DNA from 3 places in the Fructilactobacillus ixorae genome. Region 2 is predicted to be linked to each of the others. Evidence: a T-box and tRNA genes for the amino acid it is inferred to sense, from the RefSeq annotation. Region 2 holds a T-box; the other regions hold tRNA genes.

Region 1 (5,484 bases), 520 kb from region 2:
GCTCCAACATTTACTTACGAAGTATCACGTCGCAGTAATTGCGATTGGAAACGGAACGGCCGCGCGGGAAGCTGAGCAATTTGTTGCGGAAGTTGTCGCCCAGTTACCCACGTCCGTTCACTACGTGATTGTGAATGAAGCCGGGGCTTCTGTTTATTCTGCGAGTGCGGTGGCCCGGGCCGAATTTCCAGAGCTCCCCGTGGAGGAGCGGTCGGCCATTAGCATTGGTCGTCGGCTCCAAGATCCCCTGGCCGAATTAATTAAAATTGATCCAAAGGCGGTTGGAGTCGGCCAGTATCAGCACGACCTGGCCGAAACCCAGCTGGATGAACAGCTGCAGCGCGTTGTGGAAACCGTGGTTAATCAAGTCGGGGTCAATGTGAATACGGCTAGTCCCCAGTTATTAGCCAGCATCTCCGGGTTAACGCCTGCGGTGGCGTACCAGATCGTGAGTTACCGCAACCAGCATGGAAAGTTTACGGAGCGCACCCAGTTACAACGGGTGCAGCGGTTAGGTCCGAAAGCTTTTGAACAAGCCGTGGGATTTTTACGTATTATAGGAGGTCACAACCCATTTGATAATACTGATTTACATCCCGAAAGTTATCCGCTAGCCAGCGCCATTTTGAACGCCCTCGGGATTGCTAAGGCAGATTTAACTACGCAAGCCAGTCAAACTTGCCTCGCCCAGGGCAATGTTTCCAAATTAGCCCACCAGCTTAACCAAACAGAGCCCCAGATTAGGACAGTTTTAGCTGGCTTGCAGCATCCCGGTCGGGATTTACGGGATCAGATGCCGGCGCCGTTACTTAGAGACACCGTCGTCAAGTTGACTGATTTACGGGTTGGAATGCAACTGCAGGGCACCGTTCGCAACGTGACCGACTTTGGGGCGTTTGTTGACATTGGGGTGAAACAAGATGGGTTAGTGCATATTTCGCACCTGAAAGCCGGCTTTGTGGCAGATCCAGCTAGCGTAGTTGCAATTGGTGACATTGTGACCGTGTGGGTCATTGGCGTGGATGAACAGCGGGGGCGAATTCAGTTATCGATGCTTGATCCACAAAAGGAGAGGTGATTTATGACAGACCAACAGCTCCAACACTTGGTAGAAGAGCTTTCACAACGCTTTTTTCACCAGCCGTTTCGCCATCAAGCCTACTTTAATCGTCGCTTACAAACGACCGGGGGCCGGTATCATTTACGTTCTCATAATATTGACATTAATCCAAAGATGGCCCAGGATCAGGAGGTTTTGGTGGGAGTGATTAAACACGAGTTGGTCCACTACCACTTGCACCAACAGGGGGCCTCTGGGAAGCACAATACGACCGCCTTTAAACAGTTATTGCAACGCGTGGGTGGGAGTCGCTATGCCCCCCGGTTATCACAAAACGCGCGGTATCTGTATCAGTGTACGCACTGTGGGCAAAAATATTATCGCCAACGCCGTTTAAACGTAAAGCGCTATGTTTGTAGTCAGTGCCGGCATCCGTTACGCCTAGTTAAGCAGGCTGATTCGTAAAAAGGACTTGCATCTCTGCTCAATTCTTGCTATGATTATTATTGTTAATTCGCGGCCATGGCGGAATTGGCAGACGCGCAAGATTAAGGATCTTGTCGGGAGTTTTCCCGGTGGAAGTTCGAATCTTCTTGGCCGCACTTAAAAAAGACGCTGGTGAATGTTAGATCACCAGCGTCTTTTTAGTTGGAAAAATGAAGTAAAAAAACAGGATAACCGTGAATTGGTTACCCTGCTTGACTTAGTTAGTCGGAAGTTCGTTGTTATCATTCACGGAATCGTGGTTAGTAAAGAAAGATCCGTCTTGACCGACTTCTTCGTTAGAATTAATTTTTTGTTGCGTTGGCGTTAATTCATCTTCAGGTGGTAAGTCAAGGGATTCTCGAATTTGATTAGAAACCTTCAGTAATTCTCGATCGGGAGCAACTTGGTAACTAATCCCATCAACCATCGCGTTATCACATTGCAAAGCCGTTTGCTTCAAATTCTTAGCCGCATCTCGATAGCTACCGGCAATCGTAATCATGTCATTGAAGGTTAAATCGGTTTGGAGGTTTCCCTTCAAACTGTTCAAAATTTCACCGTACCGCGAAACGTTTCCAATCGAGAGTCCCTTTTGGAGGACGGCGTTGAGAACTTGACGTTGTCGAATTTGGCGCCCGTAATCACCGAGAGGATCTTGATAGCGCATCCGGGTGTATTGTAAGGCGGTCTGGCCGTTCATGTGCTCGGTCTTGCCTTTTTTTACGCTAATTCCTTCGTAGTCAAAGGTGAGGTTCGGAGTGATGTCAACCCCGCCCACCGCGTTAACCATTTGCTTGATCCCTTTCATGTTGACAACGGCGTAGAAGTCCACGGGAACGTTGAACAGTTTGTGGACGACTTCTGTAGCGGAATCCGCTCCCCCGATGGTATAAGCCGCGTTAATCTTTTCATACGGCTGGGAGTCCCCGGGGACCACGACCTTGGTGTCTCTAGGGATACTCGTAAAGGTAGTTTTCTTGGTGTTGGGATTAACCGTGGCGAGAATCATGGAATCCGTCCGCCCCTTATCCGTCCGGCCTAACTCTCCAGTATCCGTTCCCATTAGTAACACCGTAAAGGGTTTTCGCTGTTTAATGATTTTCGAGACGTCGCGGGAGTTTTTGGCGCTCGAATACGTAGAGTCTAACGTTGATGACACCCGTTGGTATTGAAGAAAGGCGAACCCTAAAAGGAGAAGTGCGGCTCCGAGTAATCCCGCCATCCATTTCCACGCGCGCGGATGCCATTCTACTGCGTTTGGATCTGGTTGTGACCTCGATTTTGGTGGTTTTGGTGATTCGGATTGGTTCATAAAGTGGTTGCGACCAGTTCTTCCGGTTGGTTGTTGCTTTCCGTTGTTTTTCATGTTAACCCTCGTTTTTATATCAGTCTGATTAACATTATAAACTATTCACGGAAGGGCCGACGGATAATTAAATAATTTAAGGAATTTTTTACAATTAAATCGTTAATAGAGGTTTATGAGGGGTATGTTAAGATGGAAAGAAATCAGTTTTTACCGGGGAGGGGACTGCAGATGACCAAGTTAGTCTTGATTCGCCATGGCGAGAGTATTGCTAATCAACAACACGTTTTTACGGGGTGGAATGACGTGGCGTTAACGGAGCAGGGGCAACGGGAAGCGGTTGCAGCGGGAGCAAAACTCAACCGGTTACACCTTGCGTTTAGTGCGGTGCACACTTCCTATTTAAAACGGGCCATTCAATCGGCTAATATCGTGTTAGACGAATTAGATCAACTGTGGATTCCCCAGTATAAAACGTGGCGGCTAAACGAACGCCACTACGGAGCGTTACGGGGCCGGAAGAAGCCAGTGGTCCGAGCAAAAGTCGGGGAGGACCAATTTATGCAGTGGCGCCGGAGTTTTACTGCTGTGCCCCCACGGTTAGACCAAGTCATGCCCAAGCGGCGTTACGCCCGCATTGGGATCCGCGAACCACGGGCCGAGAGTCTCCAAATGGCTTACGAGCGTTTGTTACCATACTGGCAGGATCAGTTAGCACCGCGGCTGTTACAGCACCAAAATCAATTGGTAGTCGCACACGGTAGTTCACTGCGGGCCCTCATCAAATATCTCGAGCAACTGTCCGATGATGCAATTGATGGGGTAGAAGTGCCGAATGCTGAACCGATTATTTACACCTTTGATGAGCACCTGCACATGCAGCAGAAACAAATTTTGGCATAAAAAAACACGGCCCTGCAATTTGCAGGGCCGTGCTTTTTTAAAATAACGACCTAGGCTAGAGTTCCCATTGGATCCCATGGAGCAAGGACCGTTGGTGCTTGGGCTTGTTCTTGCCGTTCTTGATCAGTCAGGTATTGCTTGTTGATGACAACTTGGTAAACAAATTCACTGAACCAGGCGTCACTCATGACGAAGTATCCCTTGGTTCCGACCTTGGGGCCCCAACTATTTTCGACCTTCCACTTGGTTGGTTGACCGTCCACAAGGTCAACTCCGGTGAGCACCATGGCGTGATCCATGACGCTTTCTCCGTAATCTAGTCGTTCGGCCTTACTCATGCTCATGTCAGTTTGCATCAGTTCAGCCACGTGGTACAGGTTCGGATCCATCAAACCGTTTTTCCGGTCACTTGCTTGACCGACATCACTTCCAAACCAAACCGTTTCGCCGGCTTGGAGTTGTTTAATCGTGAGTTCCTTTAAGCGTTCGATTGGGAGGTTATAGTGTTTGATTGGTTGTCCACCAACCACGTTCCCCAGCATTTCCACCGTGTAAGTTTCGTGAAATGGTTTATCGTCCGTGGGGGAGTTGATGATGGAGACGTAGTCATCGAGGTTGATGTTTACGTATTTTTGGAAGAAGGTCAGGGGAGTGAGGTGTTGTTCAATGTGATAGTGATTATCAGCATCGCGATACTCAAAGGTAAAGTCAGTTACTGGCTTACCAAAGGCGTACACCAACATCCGGTAAACTTCGTTTAACATGTCATCTTTTTTTGCGTTAATAATTTCGGCACTTTGCCCAGCCTGAACCAACTTGCGCAAGGCGATGGCATCGTGACGAAGTTGGGTGTTTAAAGCAGCGTTAAGTTCACTGGAATTATCACTGCTAGCGGTTTCGGCCATCGCGGCCTTGGGAACCACCCCATACTTGGCAATCAGCGCGGCAATCATATCCCACTGCCCCCCGTCTTGTTGGGGTGTTTGGAGTAGAAAGTTGACCTTCCGATCCGTCAATGGTTGGTTCGCTGTCTGTAAAACGTTATTTAGGAAGTAATTAGCTTTTTCAAACTTATCCCAAAAGAAGAGATAAACCTGGGAAAGTTCAAAGTCCTTCGGAACGTTAAAGTTGCCTTCGACCTTCGATCGGAGCGTGTTGAGAGCGGCGAACAGCCAGCAGCGGCCACTGCGTTTTTGGTCTGAAACGGTTTGATTAGAAACATCCACAGAAAAGATTGGATCCAACTGGTCGTTTGCTTCGTAATCGGCGGCGGATGCAAGGATGCCGTTGTGGGTTACAGCCCGGCGTAAGACCTCTGCAGCGGGGTGGTGGTTTAAGTTGTTTTGATATCGTTCAATGTTTTGTGGTTCAATTGCTTTGTCCATTGTGTAACCTCCATTATTTAATTGCGATTAGTATAACTCATTTGCAAGCATTAGCGGACGTTAATGACCTCCGGACCTTGTTCGTGTTGCACAATAATGGTGTTGACCATGTCCAAGAAGAGGCCGTGTTCAATGATCCCAACCAGGGGATTTAGTTGGTTAGCTAACCGAATGGGGTCGGTGAGGGGATCTAGATATAAATCAATAATATAGTTGTTAGAATCAGTGGTTACAAATTCACCCGCCGGATTTTTGCGGAGGCGGGGCTGAAGCTCCATCTGTGCTAAGCGTCGTTCGAGTTGCTTACTGCCGTAGGGAATGACCTCGACGGGCACCGGATAGTT
Region 2 (5,484 bases):
GCGAAATTGTGCGCGATACCATCCGCAAGATTGGGTATGACAACCCCGCGTACGGCTTTGATGCTGATAACGTTGCGGTGTTGGTTTCAATCGACGAACAATCACCAGACATTGCGCAGGGGGTTGATGAATCCGAAGAAACCCGGGCTGGCCAAGCTGATCCCCTGGACCAAATTGGGGCCGGGGATCAGGGAATTATGTTTGGGTATGCGACTGACGAGACGCCAGAATTGATGCCTTTACCAATTTCGTTAGCGCACCAATTAATGCGTAAAACAGCCCAGGTCCGTAAAAGTGGCGAACTAAGCTACTTGCGTCCGGATGCGAAGGCCGAAGTGACGGTCGAATTTGACGAACAGGGACAACCACTGCGGGTTGATACGGTGGTATTGAGTACCCAACATGATCCAGACGTTTCGCAGGCGCAAATTCGGACGGATGTGATTAATAAGATTATCAAACAGGTGATTCCTGCCCAGGATTTGGATGCCGAGACGAAATACCTGATTAACCCAACCGGGAAATTCGTGATTGGTGGACCAAATGGGGACGCCGGTTTAACCGGTCGTAAAATCATTGTTGATACTTACGGTGGCTCCGCCCACCACGGTGGGGGAGCCTTTTCTGGAAAGGACGCCACCAAGGTGGATCGCTCTGCTAGTTATGCCGCTCGTTACATTGCTAAGAATTTGGTAGCCGCTGGGTTGGCCCATCGGGTAGAAATTCAGTTGGCATATGCAATTGGGGTCGCCGAACCGGTGTCGATTGAAGTTGACACCTTCAATACGTCTGATTATTCGGAACTAGAGTTGATTGCTGCAATTCGCCAAACCTTTGATTTACGGCCTGCGGGCATTATTAAGATGTTAGACTTGCAACGACCAATCTACGAACAAACTGCTACTTATGGTCACTTTGGTCGCGATGATATTGATTTACCATGGGAACACACTGACCGGGTTGCACAGTTGCAGGATGCGGTAAAAAAGAATTAAGTTAAACTAAGAAAGTCGATCCGAGAGGGTCGTTTTTTTAGTCAGAAAGGAGTGAAGTAGTCGAATGAAAAAACGAGTCACAAACGTTCGGGTGGTGACAATTGCCCTCTTCATTGCCACCTTTATGAGTGCCGTGGAAGGGACAATTGTTGCGACGGCCATGCCTACCATTGTTGGTGATTTGCACGGAGTTTCCTTAATGAACTGGGTCTTTTCCATTTTCCTATTGACCAACGCAATTGCGACCCCGATTTACGGAAAGTTAGCCGATCAACTGGGCCGCAAACGGGTCTTTATTTTTGGGCTCATCGTGTTTACGGTTGGATCCATGTTTTCTGGGATGTCCGATCGGATGATCACCTTAATCATGTGGCGGGCGGTGCAAGGAGTTGGCGCGGGAGTCATCATGCCGGTTTCATTTACGATTGTTGCGGACCTCTATCCCTTTGAGCGCCGGGCGGACGTGGTCGGGTTACTAGGTTCGGCCTGGGGAATTGCATCGATTGTAGCTCCCTTATTAGGGGGCTTTATTGTAGACCAGTTATCCTGGCACTGGATTTTCTTTGTGAACGTACCGATTGGGCTGGTGACGATTGGGTTAATTTGGTGGTTCTTGGTAGAACCGGTTACCAAACGAACCAGTCGAATTGACTACGGTGGGGTCGTGTTGATCGCCATCGTGTTATTAGCCATCATGGAGCTCTTTCAATTGTTAGGGGAACAACCACTGAACTGGGCCTTGATTGCTGGATGCATCGTGGTGGCAACCGTGGGCTTGGGGTGGTTTGTTCGCCAGGAACGCCGGGCAGCCGATCCCATCATCCCCCTCGCCATGTTTAAGCAGCGGACCTTTGTTACTCAGAATTTAATTGCAGCACTGATTAGTGGATTTATCTTTGCTTATGAAGTTTACCTTCCTGATTGGACCCAGGGAATCCTCGGATTACCGGCAACCATGGCCGGCTTTGCGATTACCCCGAGTTCGATTATGTGGATCATTGGATCATTTTGGACTGGTAAGTTACTGGTGAAATTCCGGCCCCAACTGATTACCTATCTAAGCCTGATTTTCATTGGGACTGGGAGTCTTGCGTCGATCGTTGCGCCGATTACAACCCCCTTTTGGTTATTTTTCATCATCTCTGGGGTGTTAGGCATTGGGTTTGGGCTGTGCATTACCAATGCATCTGTAACCGTACAAAATGAGGTTGCTGATGATCAAATCGGGGTTGCTTCGTCCTTTAATACTTTGAGTCGGACGCTCGGGCAAACCTTGATGATCTCAGTGTTTGGAATCGTAATGAATACCTCCATGAGCCATGGAGTAGCAACACACCCGCAAACCAGTCTAAAGTTAATGAACGAACTGATTAACCCCAAAACGGCTAAGCATTTAGCAGCTCACTTACTGCCACAGCTCAAGGAAATCTTGTATGGGGCGTTACACAACGTCTTTCTGGTTGCCGCGCTTTTAGTGGTTGCTGCTGCGGTCGTTAACTGGTTGGACCATCGGCCCCGCATTTAGCGCTTCTGAATTGCTAACAGGATTGGTGGTTCATGCACTTGATTAAGGAATTGATACTGCAAGACGTTAAATTCAGCTTGGGGCAGCTGGGCGGCCCAGGCTAGGACGGCCGTTTTTTCGGTGGCCCCACCCGGATGACCATAATAGCAGACGACCACCACGACGCCTTTTGGAGCTAACAGCTCGAGACATTTTTGTAGGGCGTTGAGGGTAGTTTTTGGTTGGGTAATGAGGGCATGGTCGCCGCGAGGGAGATAACCCAGGTTAAAGATGGCGGCGGTAATGGGACCTGCAACCATTTCGTCGAGCTGTTCATGCCCCTGTTGGAACACCGTAGCGTTGTGATAACCCGCTTCCGCCAGCTTGGCTTTGGTGGCCATGACTGCCGGAGCTTGGATGTCAAAACTATAGACGTGCCCAGTGGTTCCGACCAACTGCGCTAGTTTGAGGGTATCGTGACCCATTCCAGCCGTGGCATCGACTACGATGTCACCGGGATTCACGACTTGTTCTAAGAGCGTATGGCTAAATTGTAAAGCTGATTGTAATTGCATGATAAACCGTCCTTTCCATAGTATTATAGCAATAAAAACCTTGTGTTTTGCCCCGTAGTTTGCTATCGTGGGGGTAACCAAATGATTAAACTAAAGAAGCAGAGTAGTAGTGGTACAAAAGTTACCAGCGACTAAGCGGATGGTGGAAGCTTAGAACTTTTTGCGACGAACTTGCTGTGGAGGTTTCGTTAATCGTACCGATTAACCGTTTTCCGCGTTATGGACTTAAGGGGTTCCCCGGGTGGGGAAAAATTAGGTGGTACCGCGGAAATTCGTCCTATAGAATTAATTTCTATAGGCTTTTTTTATGGCGTGAATAACCAGCAACCAGTCAGGTTAAAGGAGTGAATGACATGGGCTACAATCACCAGGAAATTGAACAAAAATGGCAAAAATATTGGGATGAGCACCAAACCTTTCGAACGGGCGATGATCCAAATAAGGAGAAGTACTACGTCTTAGACATGTTCCCATATCCATCCGGGCAGGGACTCCACGTGGGTCATCCAGAAGGGTATACTGCAACGGACATCATGGCGCGGTTCAACCGGATGCAGGGTAAAAACGTGTTGCATCCGATGGGTTGGGACGCCTTTGGCTTGCCAGCCGAACAGTATGCGATGAAAACGGGGAATAATCCCGCGGACTTTACCAATCAAAACATTCAAAATTTTAAACGGCAGATCAAATCCCTCGGGTTTTCTTACGATTGGAGTCGGGAAGTGAACACGACCGATCCAAAGTATTACAAGTGGACCCAGTGGATCTTTGAACAACTTTACAAACAGGGCTTGGCTTATGAGGATGAAATTGAAGTTAACTGGGCTCCAGACCTCATGGGGGGGACAGTGGTTGCGAACGAAGAAGTGGTCAACGGTAAGACCGAACGTGGTGGCTACCCCGTGTACCGAAAACCAATGAAACAGTGGGTGTTGCGGATTACTGCTTATGCAGAACGGCTCTTGGATGATTTGGATGACCTAGACTGGCCGGAAAGCATTAAGCAGATGCAGCGGAATTGGATTGGAAAATCAGTGGGAGCCAGCATCAAGTTCCCGGTTGCTGACCAAGCTGATGCCACCATTGAAGTCTTTTCAACCCGGGCCGATACGTTGTTTGGAGCAACGTACCTAGTGCTTTCACCAGAACATCCCCTGGTGGATCGAATTACTACCCTTGATCAAGCTGGGGCAGTTCGCGATTACCGACAGGAAGTTGCTTCAAAGTCAGACCTGGAACGGACCGATTTGAATAAGGATAAATCAGGTGTGTTTACGGGTGCCTACGCAATCAATCCGGTAACCGGGGAAAAACTACCCGTTTGGATTGGGGACTACGTTCTGCCTTCGTACGGAACGGGAGCCATTATGGCTGTGCCGGCTCATGACCAACGGGACTACGAATTTGCACAAAAGTTTAACCTGCCTATCGTACCGGTGATTGCCGGCGGAGACATTAGTAAAGAAGCCTACACCGGCGATGGAGTGCACATTAATTCTGGGTTCCTCGATGGCATGGAAAAAGCCGAAGCCATTCCAACGATTTTAACCTGGTTGGAAGAACATGATGCCGGCCAAAAGAAAGTTAACTACAAACTCCGGGATTGGATCTTTTCTCGGCAACGGTACTGGGGGGAACCAATTCCCGTAATCCACTGGGATGATGGCAGTACCTCACTTGTACCAGAATCAGAATTGCCTCTGCGACTCCCAAAAACCGATAACATTAAGCCATCTGGAACCGGGGAAAGTCCGCTAGCAAACCTGAGTGACTGGATTAACGTCACGGATGCAAACGGTCGTCACGGTCGCCGAGAAACCAACACGATGCCCCAGTGGGCCGGGAGTTCGTGGTATTACCTCCGTTACATTGATCCTCACAACGATCGGATGATTGCCGATCCAAAGAAGTTAGACTACTGGTTGCCAGTTGATCTCTACGTTGGTGGAGCCGAACACGCTGTTTTGCACCTCTTGTACGCCCGGTTCTGGCACAAATTCCTGTATGACCTAGGAGTCGTGCCAACGAAGGAACCCTTCCAGCGTTTGGTGAACCAGGGCATGATTCTCGGGACGAACCACGAAAAAATGTCCAAATCAAAGGGAAACGTGGTGAACCCGGACGACATTGTTAACGAGTATGGGGCTGACACCCTGCGGTTGTACGAAATGTTTATGGGTCCGTTGACAGAATCAAAACCTTGGAGTACCGAAGGAATCACGGGTGCTAACCGGTGGATTAAGCGGGTTTTTCGGATGTATGTTGGTGATGACGAACAAATGACGAGTTTGGTGGTGCCAACCAACGATGGGAAGCTTGCTAAAGTTTATAACCAGACCGTGAAAAAAGTGACCGATGACATCGAAAAGATGCGGTTTAACACGGCCATCTCCCAAATGATGGTATTTGT
Region 3 (5,484 bases), 250 kb from region 2:
GCTTTTGCCCGAAAGACTTATCATTACAACTATTTACCATCTTTTTTGCACCTTTTTTAATTCTATTTTATCAATGAATTAGTACATATTTAGCAAATGAGTAAACTTTTTTAATAAAATGCTTTCAAAAAGATAACAAATGAATTATAATTTAGTTATTTAAAGGATGTCAAGTGATGATCAGATTAAAATTAAAAAATCCAGAAAGACTGAGAGAGCAAATTGCTCTTAACGGCTTTACGTTAAGTACCTTTGCAAAAAATATTAATTCTAGCCCGGATTATCTAGGTAAAATCATTCATGGCAAAGTCAATCCAGGACCTAATCTGGCACGCAAAATTGCAACTGGAATCGGGTTAAAACAGATGATATTTTTTTGCTGATGGTGCTATCAAAAAGGTAACTAATGGTTAAAGCAAGAAGGTGATGTAATTGGAAAAGCAACTATTGGAAGACGAAATCACTCATTGGATGAAGCAAGGATGTGATGTGGATATCAAAAACGGTGTTGTACGTGGAATCCAATACCACTCACGCGAATAAGGGATCCAGATTGCCGATACGGACCTTACCGAGGAACAATTTAAATACCTCATCCAACATGCACGCGAGGAGATTATCATGGGTCAATCAGATGAGCCAATCACTAGAAATTTTAAAGCTAGCTGGTAATTTATGATACAATGTAAAGGTCTCCTGATTCGGAGGCCTTTATTACATTGAAAAGTCACCAAGAAATTGGTGGCTTTTTTCTTTGTATTTAAAAGTGTTCTACCATTTAATAAGTAACATTTTTGTTAATAAATTATTAACTAATGTATCACTGCAAAAAGTTAAATTTATTTGCACTAATTTTGCACGAATGTGGAAAAATTGTCTAAATTAAGGCATTTTAAATGCCCGCTCTCGGCATTCTTAGCATTATGCAAGTAAAAAGACGTTAGAATGAACTAACGTCTTTTTTGTATGATGTACGATAAGCCTTAACTTCCAAAGGGAGCACTAAAGCTTTAGTAACTGTTTTTTCTTTGCTGCAAATTCCGCTTTGGTAATGATGCCATCGTCTAAGAGGGATTTGTATTTTCTGATTTCATCAGCATTAGAGCGGTGGTGTTCTCCTGAAAAGAAAGTGGTGAGGGTGCTAGTTAGCATTCCCACAAAGCCGACTCCGACTAACATTAAGATGATGGCGATAATTTTTCCAATTTTAGTGTGGGGACTAATATCTCCATAGCCAACGGTGGTTGAGGTTGTAATCGACCACCATAAGGCGTTGTCGAATGAAATTTTTTCAGAGAAAGAATAGATAACAGCCGAAATCACCAGAATAATTAAACAAGTCCCTAGCAAATAAATAAAGCCATTGGTCGTTAGAAATTTGGTTAATCTGGTTTTTAATTTGCCAAATACACCAATAAATTTAAATAGTCTAATAAATTTTGTTAATTTAGCAGCTTTGAAGAGCTTGAATGTGGAAAATAGATTGACTGGAATGATTGCTAACAAATCAAATAAATGAGTTTTGAAAAAGGTCCATTTATTTTTGGAAATTAATAAACCACTAACGTAGTCAAAAATAAATGCAATCCAAATGATAAAGTCAATCGTTTGGTATGGTTCGTTTACTAAACTAATTACATCAGCGAAATTTAATAACGTTAGCACTAACGAAATAATGGCTAAGCTAATGATGGCTACATTATAAATAATTTTTATTTTTTCCCAGGGTAAACTTTTCATTTTATTCCTCAAATTTATGTAAAAGCATTAAATTTTTACTGATACCATTATAACAATTAGAAGGATTTCCATTTATTTTTTTGACAATGATGGTCTAAAAAAATCCTCTAAGTAGCAATCTAGTTACTTAGAGGATTTTTGCTTAATGCAAATAAAATTAAGAACGAGCCTGCCAATAAGCGTGTGGTTCCTAGTTGTTGGTAGTTAAATCAGCAAGTATCCCAGGTAGCAAGCTAACAGGCCTCCACCATAACTTACTAATAAATAGCCCAAACAACGCCCGTATCGCCGTTGAAAGTAAAGGCCGGCTAATTCACCGTTAAAGGTGGAGTAGGTCGTAAAACCGCCGATAAAGCCCAGGAAGAGGATTGCGAATAGAGAAGTGGGGTTAACACCCAATAACATTCCACCAATAAGACAACCAAGGAGATTAACGCACAGGGTAGCAAATTGACCTAACCGGTGAGTTTTCAGATGGTTAGTGATTGTCGAACGACTAAGGGCGCCGAGGCCGCTACCAAAGATGAGTGTGAAAAACATTTAAATTCCCTCCTGTTCGCGTAATCGATTTGACCACTGGTAACCAAGGACGGCTAACAAGAAGCCGCCAACGATGGTGATTGCCAGATAAATCAGTAATGACTGAAACTGGTGGTTCATGATGAGATGACTACTGTCCAACATGATTCCAGAAAAGGTCGTAAAGGAACCAATGACGCCCACGCCAATTCCCTTGCGTAGGGTCGGCTGACAATGCCATTTAATGGCCCAGTAATTGTTCCAAATTGGTAGTATAAAGGCCCCGACGAGGTTAATTAGCAGCGTTACATAGGGAAAACCAATGGCAGGCAGGAGATCGGTGAACCCAATGCGCAGACCACCGCCAATGATTCCTCCAATAAAGACCAGTAAACTTTCCATTACAAATTCTTCCTTTCTGTCACTTTTTTAGAAGGTTGCTTGTTAGTGGCATGGGTAAGGGACCAATACGTTAAGCCGGTGAGGGCCACGGCTTGCAAGCAAAGCCCCAAACCACCAACCACCAATGATTCAACTAAGAGTGGGGTGTTTTTAGACGTAGGATTTTTCATGAGGAACCTCCTTTTAGAATTAATCAATTTAATCCCGCATACTTGTAGATTAGTAAGAAGTAAAACATTGATTAGCAACTAGTGGTATTATTACATAAGTCATTAGTTAACTGAATGATTTTACACAATTTGCATTAACATTAAACAAGCAGTGCTTGTTGCAAAAAATTACTGGTGTAAAAGCTAGTGGCAAAACAAAAAGTTTGAGTTGCTATTTTTTATTATTATAATATAAGAGATAATGTGAGTTTGGTTATTTAAACAGTGAGTGTGGTTAATTATGAAAGGGTACGAATCTAGGGGAATCGGAAATTAATCTGCATCGGAATGGATGTAATTGAATTTTATAATTTAACTAGAGGGTGACAAGATGACGAATCAAAGTGATGATGTCCCTTAATAGCGTGAAACTGGCAGGATTTTTTGCATAAAAAAAGAAGCAATGCTAAGCATTACTTCTTCATGAGTGCCCTGGGCGAGATTCGAACTCGCACTTGATAAAATCAAACAGCGACCTGAACGCTGCGCGTCTGCCAGTTCCGCCACCAGGGCATACCTTTATTATACCACATGGAAAAATAAAATAAATAGAAATTTATACTTCTTTTTTATACGAATGTGTAGTAACATAAAACCAATTAATCACAAGTTGTTAAACGCAATGGGAGTGATGAGCGACACTATTCGGGTTTAACGGAAGTATGACTGCAGCATAGTTTAGTCATTGAAATCAAAATAAAATGGAAAGAAAAGGGATCAAGATGAAAACAGAAAACGAAAAACAACAAGAAAATAACGTTTATTTGTCTAACGAAGAATTAGATGACATCAAGAGTCAACTATGCTTTGCAATTTATAGTACCAATAAAAAGTTTAATCATTTTTACCAAGAAGTTTTGAAAAACTTTGGGTTGACGTATCCACAATACCTAGTAATGATCGTGTTGTGGGAATACTCACCAATCACGGTGCATCAACTGGGTCAAAGCATTGACTTGGATAGTGGAACGTTGACGCCCTTGTTGAAACGCTTGGGCAAAAAAGGTTGGATTACTAAACACCGTTCTACAGAAGACGAACGAGTGGTGAACGTTTCTTTAACTCCATACGCGGAAGAAATGCGAGATAAGATTCGTGACCACGTTGCCGACGTCTTTAAGGTTTTAGGTTTGGATAAAGACGATGTGAACGAAGCAATGGAAGGGCTCTACAGCATTTCGAAGAAACTCGATGAGCTAGACTCTACCCAGTTAAATTAAATTTGTTCCGAAAGGGAAAGCAGCGTTAGTTACTGCTTTCCCTTTTTTGTCAGTTGGGGCTTTTTTTGCTAGAATTGAAAGGGTTCATGACCAGCTTAATCAACGAACCACGAAATTTCGTGGTGGATCAAACGGAAAGTAAAATGGGGTAAGTAGATTGATGTTGAGCACGGTGGAAATTATTAACTTATTACAAGAACACCAATTATTGCAGGAAGTGCGGGGGACCGACAACCAGGCTACGTTTAGATACGTTAGCTATGATTCTCGGGACGTCCAAGCGAACACGCTTTTTTTTTGTAAGGGAAACTTCAAACCCGCTTACCTAACCACGGCAATTGCTGCGGGGGCAACTGGGCTTGTCACGGAGCAACCCCAAATCGCGGATCCGGAGCTCACAGAATTCGTGGTGACGGACGTACAAAAGGCGATGGCCCTGTTAGCAGCGGCCTTCTTTGCTTTCCCGCAAAACGAGTTAGAGCTCTTTGCAATTACGGGGACCAAGGGGAAAACCACCACGGCCTACTTTCTGCGTGAAGCAATTAACGCTGCGACCAACGGCAAAACGGCTTTGTTTTCAACGGTCAACACGATCCTAGGACCAGAGCCAGAAGATACGTTTAAATCAGCATTAACGACCCCGGAATCCTTAGATTTATTTAAGAACATGCGCACAGCCGTAGACCGGGGAATGCGCTTTTTAGTGATGGAAGTGTCCTCCCAGGCGTACTTAAAAAATCGGGTTTATAATTTAGCCTTTAACTACGGGTCATTTTTAAATATTTCCCCGGACCACGTCGGTGAAAACGAACATCCGACGTTTGCAAACTACCTACACTGCAAGGAACAACTCGTGATCAACTCGCGCCACGTGGTGATTAATGCAGCAACTAACCATTTCCAGGACGTTTACTTTGCGGCGAAAGCGACGACTGCCCCTGAGAATTTGTATTTATACGCCAGAAACGGGACGCAGACCGAGTTACCGGTTCAGTTGGACTTCACCTTTGACAGTGAAGCGGACACCTTAACGGACAACGAAATTTACCTGCGAAGTTTGACCAACCACGCCCAGGCGCTTCACTTAGATGGTAAGTATCAAATTGGAATTCCGGGTGATTATAACGAAACGAACGCCGTCGATGCGATTATTAATGCGGGGTTGGCGGGCTTTACCCGAAAACAACTATTAGCGGGACTGGCAACCACTCAGATTCCAGGGCGGATGGAACGCTACGTTAGTGCCGACCATGGGACCATTTACGTCGACTATGCCCATAACTATGCAAGTACCAAAGCCCTGTTGCAATTCTTAAAGAGCCAGGCACCCACCGGGAAAACGATTGCAGTAGTTGGAAGCCCTGGTAATAAGGGGATTGATCGCCGCGAAGGAT

Evidence for each region. A T-box is a leader RNA that pairs with one kind of tRNA and senses whether it is charged. The one in region 2 lies ahead of leuS (leucine--tRNA ligase), so its partner is inferred to be a tRNA-Leu.
Region 1: it encodes a tRNA-Leu, which carries the amino acid that the T-box ahead of leuS (leucine--tRNA ligase) is inferred to sense. The anticodon was not compared.
Region 3: it encodes a tRNA-Leu, which carries the amino acid that the T-box ahead of leuS (leucine--tRNA ligase) is inferred to sense. The anticodon was not compared.

The regions. Positions count from the first base shown of each region.
Region 1 is NZ_CP097478.1:329,827-335,310, forward strand. It holds gene M8332_RS01550 (helix-hairpin-helix domain-containing protein) at 1-1,078, shown strand, start outside; gene M8332_RS01555 (SprT family protein) at 1,082-1,525, shown strand; tRNA gene M8332_RS01560 (tRNA-Leu) at 1,577-1,662, shown strand; gene M8332_RS01565 (LCP family protein) at 1,764-2,912, opposite strand; gene M8332_RS01570 (2,3-bisphosphoglycerate-dependent phosphoglycerate mutase) at 3,084-3,755, shown strand; gene M8332_RS01575 (C1 family peptidase) at 3,806-5,140, opposite strand; gene rpiA (ribose-5-phosphate isomerase RpiA) at 5,191-5,484, opposite strand, start outside.
Region 2 is NZ_CP097478.1:850,416-855,899, reverse strand. It holds gene metK (methionine adenosyltransferase) at 1-995, shown strand, start outside; gene M8332_RS04160 (MDR family MFS transporter) at 1,060-2,520, shown strand; gene mnmM (tRNA 5-(aminomethyl)-2-thiouridylate-methyltransferase MnmM) at 2,517-3,074, opposite strand; T-box leader at 3,159-3,357, shown strand; gene leuS (leucine--tRNA ligase) at 3,428-5,484, shown strand, end outside.
Region 3 is NZ_CP097478.1:599,177-604,660, forward strand. It holds gene M8332_RS02880 (helix-turn-helix domain-containing protein) at 1-40, opposite strand, end outside; gene M8332_RS02885 (helix-turn-helix domain-containing protein) at 177-383, shown strand; gene M8332_RS02890 (ion channel) at 1,003-1,740, opposite strand; gene M8332_RS02895 (fluoride efflux transporter FluC) at 1,945-2,280, opposite strand; gene M8332_RS02900 (fluoride efflux transporter FluC) at 2,281-2,661, opposite strand; gene M8332_RS02905 (hypothetical protein) at 2,661-2,831, opposite strand; tRNA gene M8332_RS02910 (tRNA-Leu) at 3,299-3,383, opposite strand; gene M8332_RS02915 (MarR family winged helix-turn-helix transcriptional regulator) at 3,593-4,090, shown strand; gene M8332_RS02920 (UDP-N-acetylmuramoyl-L-alanyl-D-glutamate--2,6-diaminopimelate ligase) at 4,248-5,484, shown strand, end outside.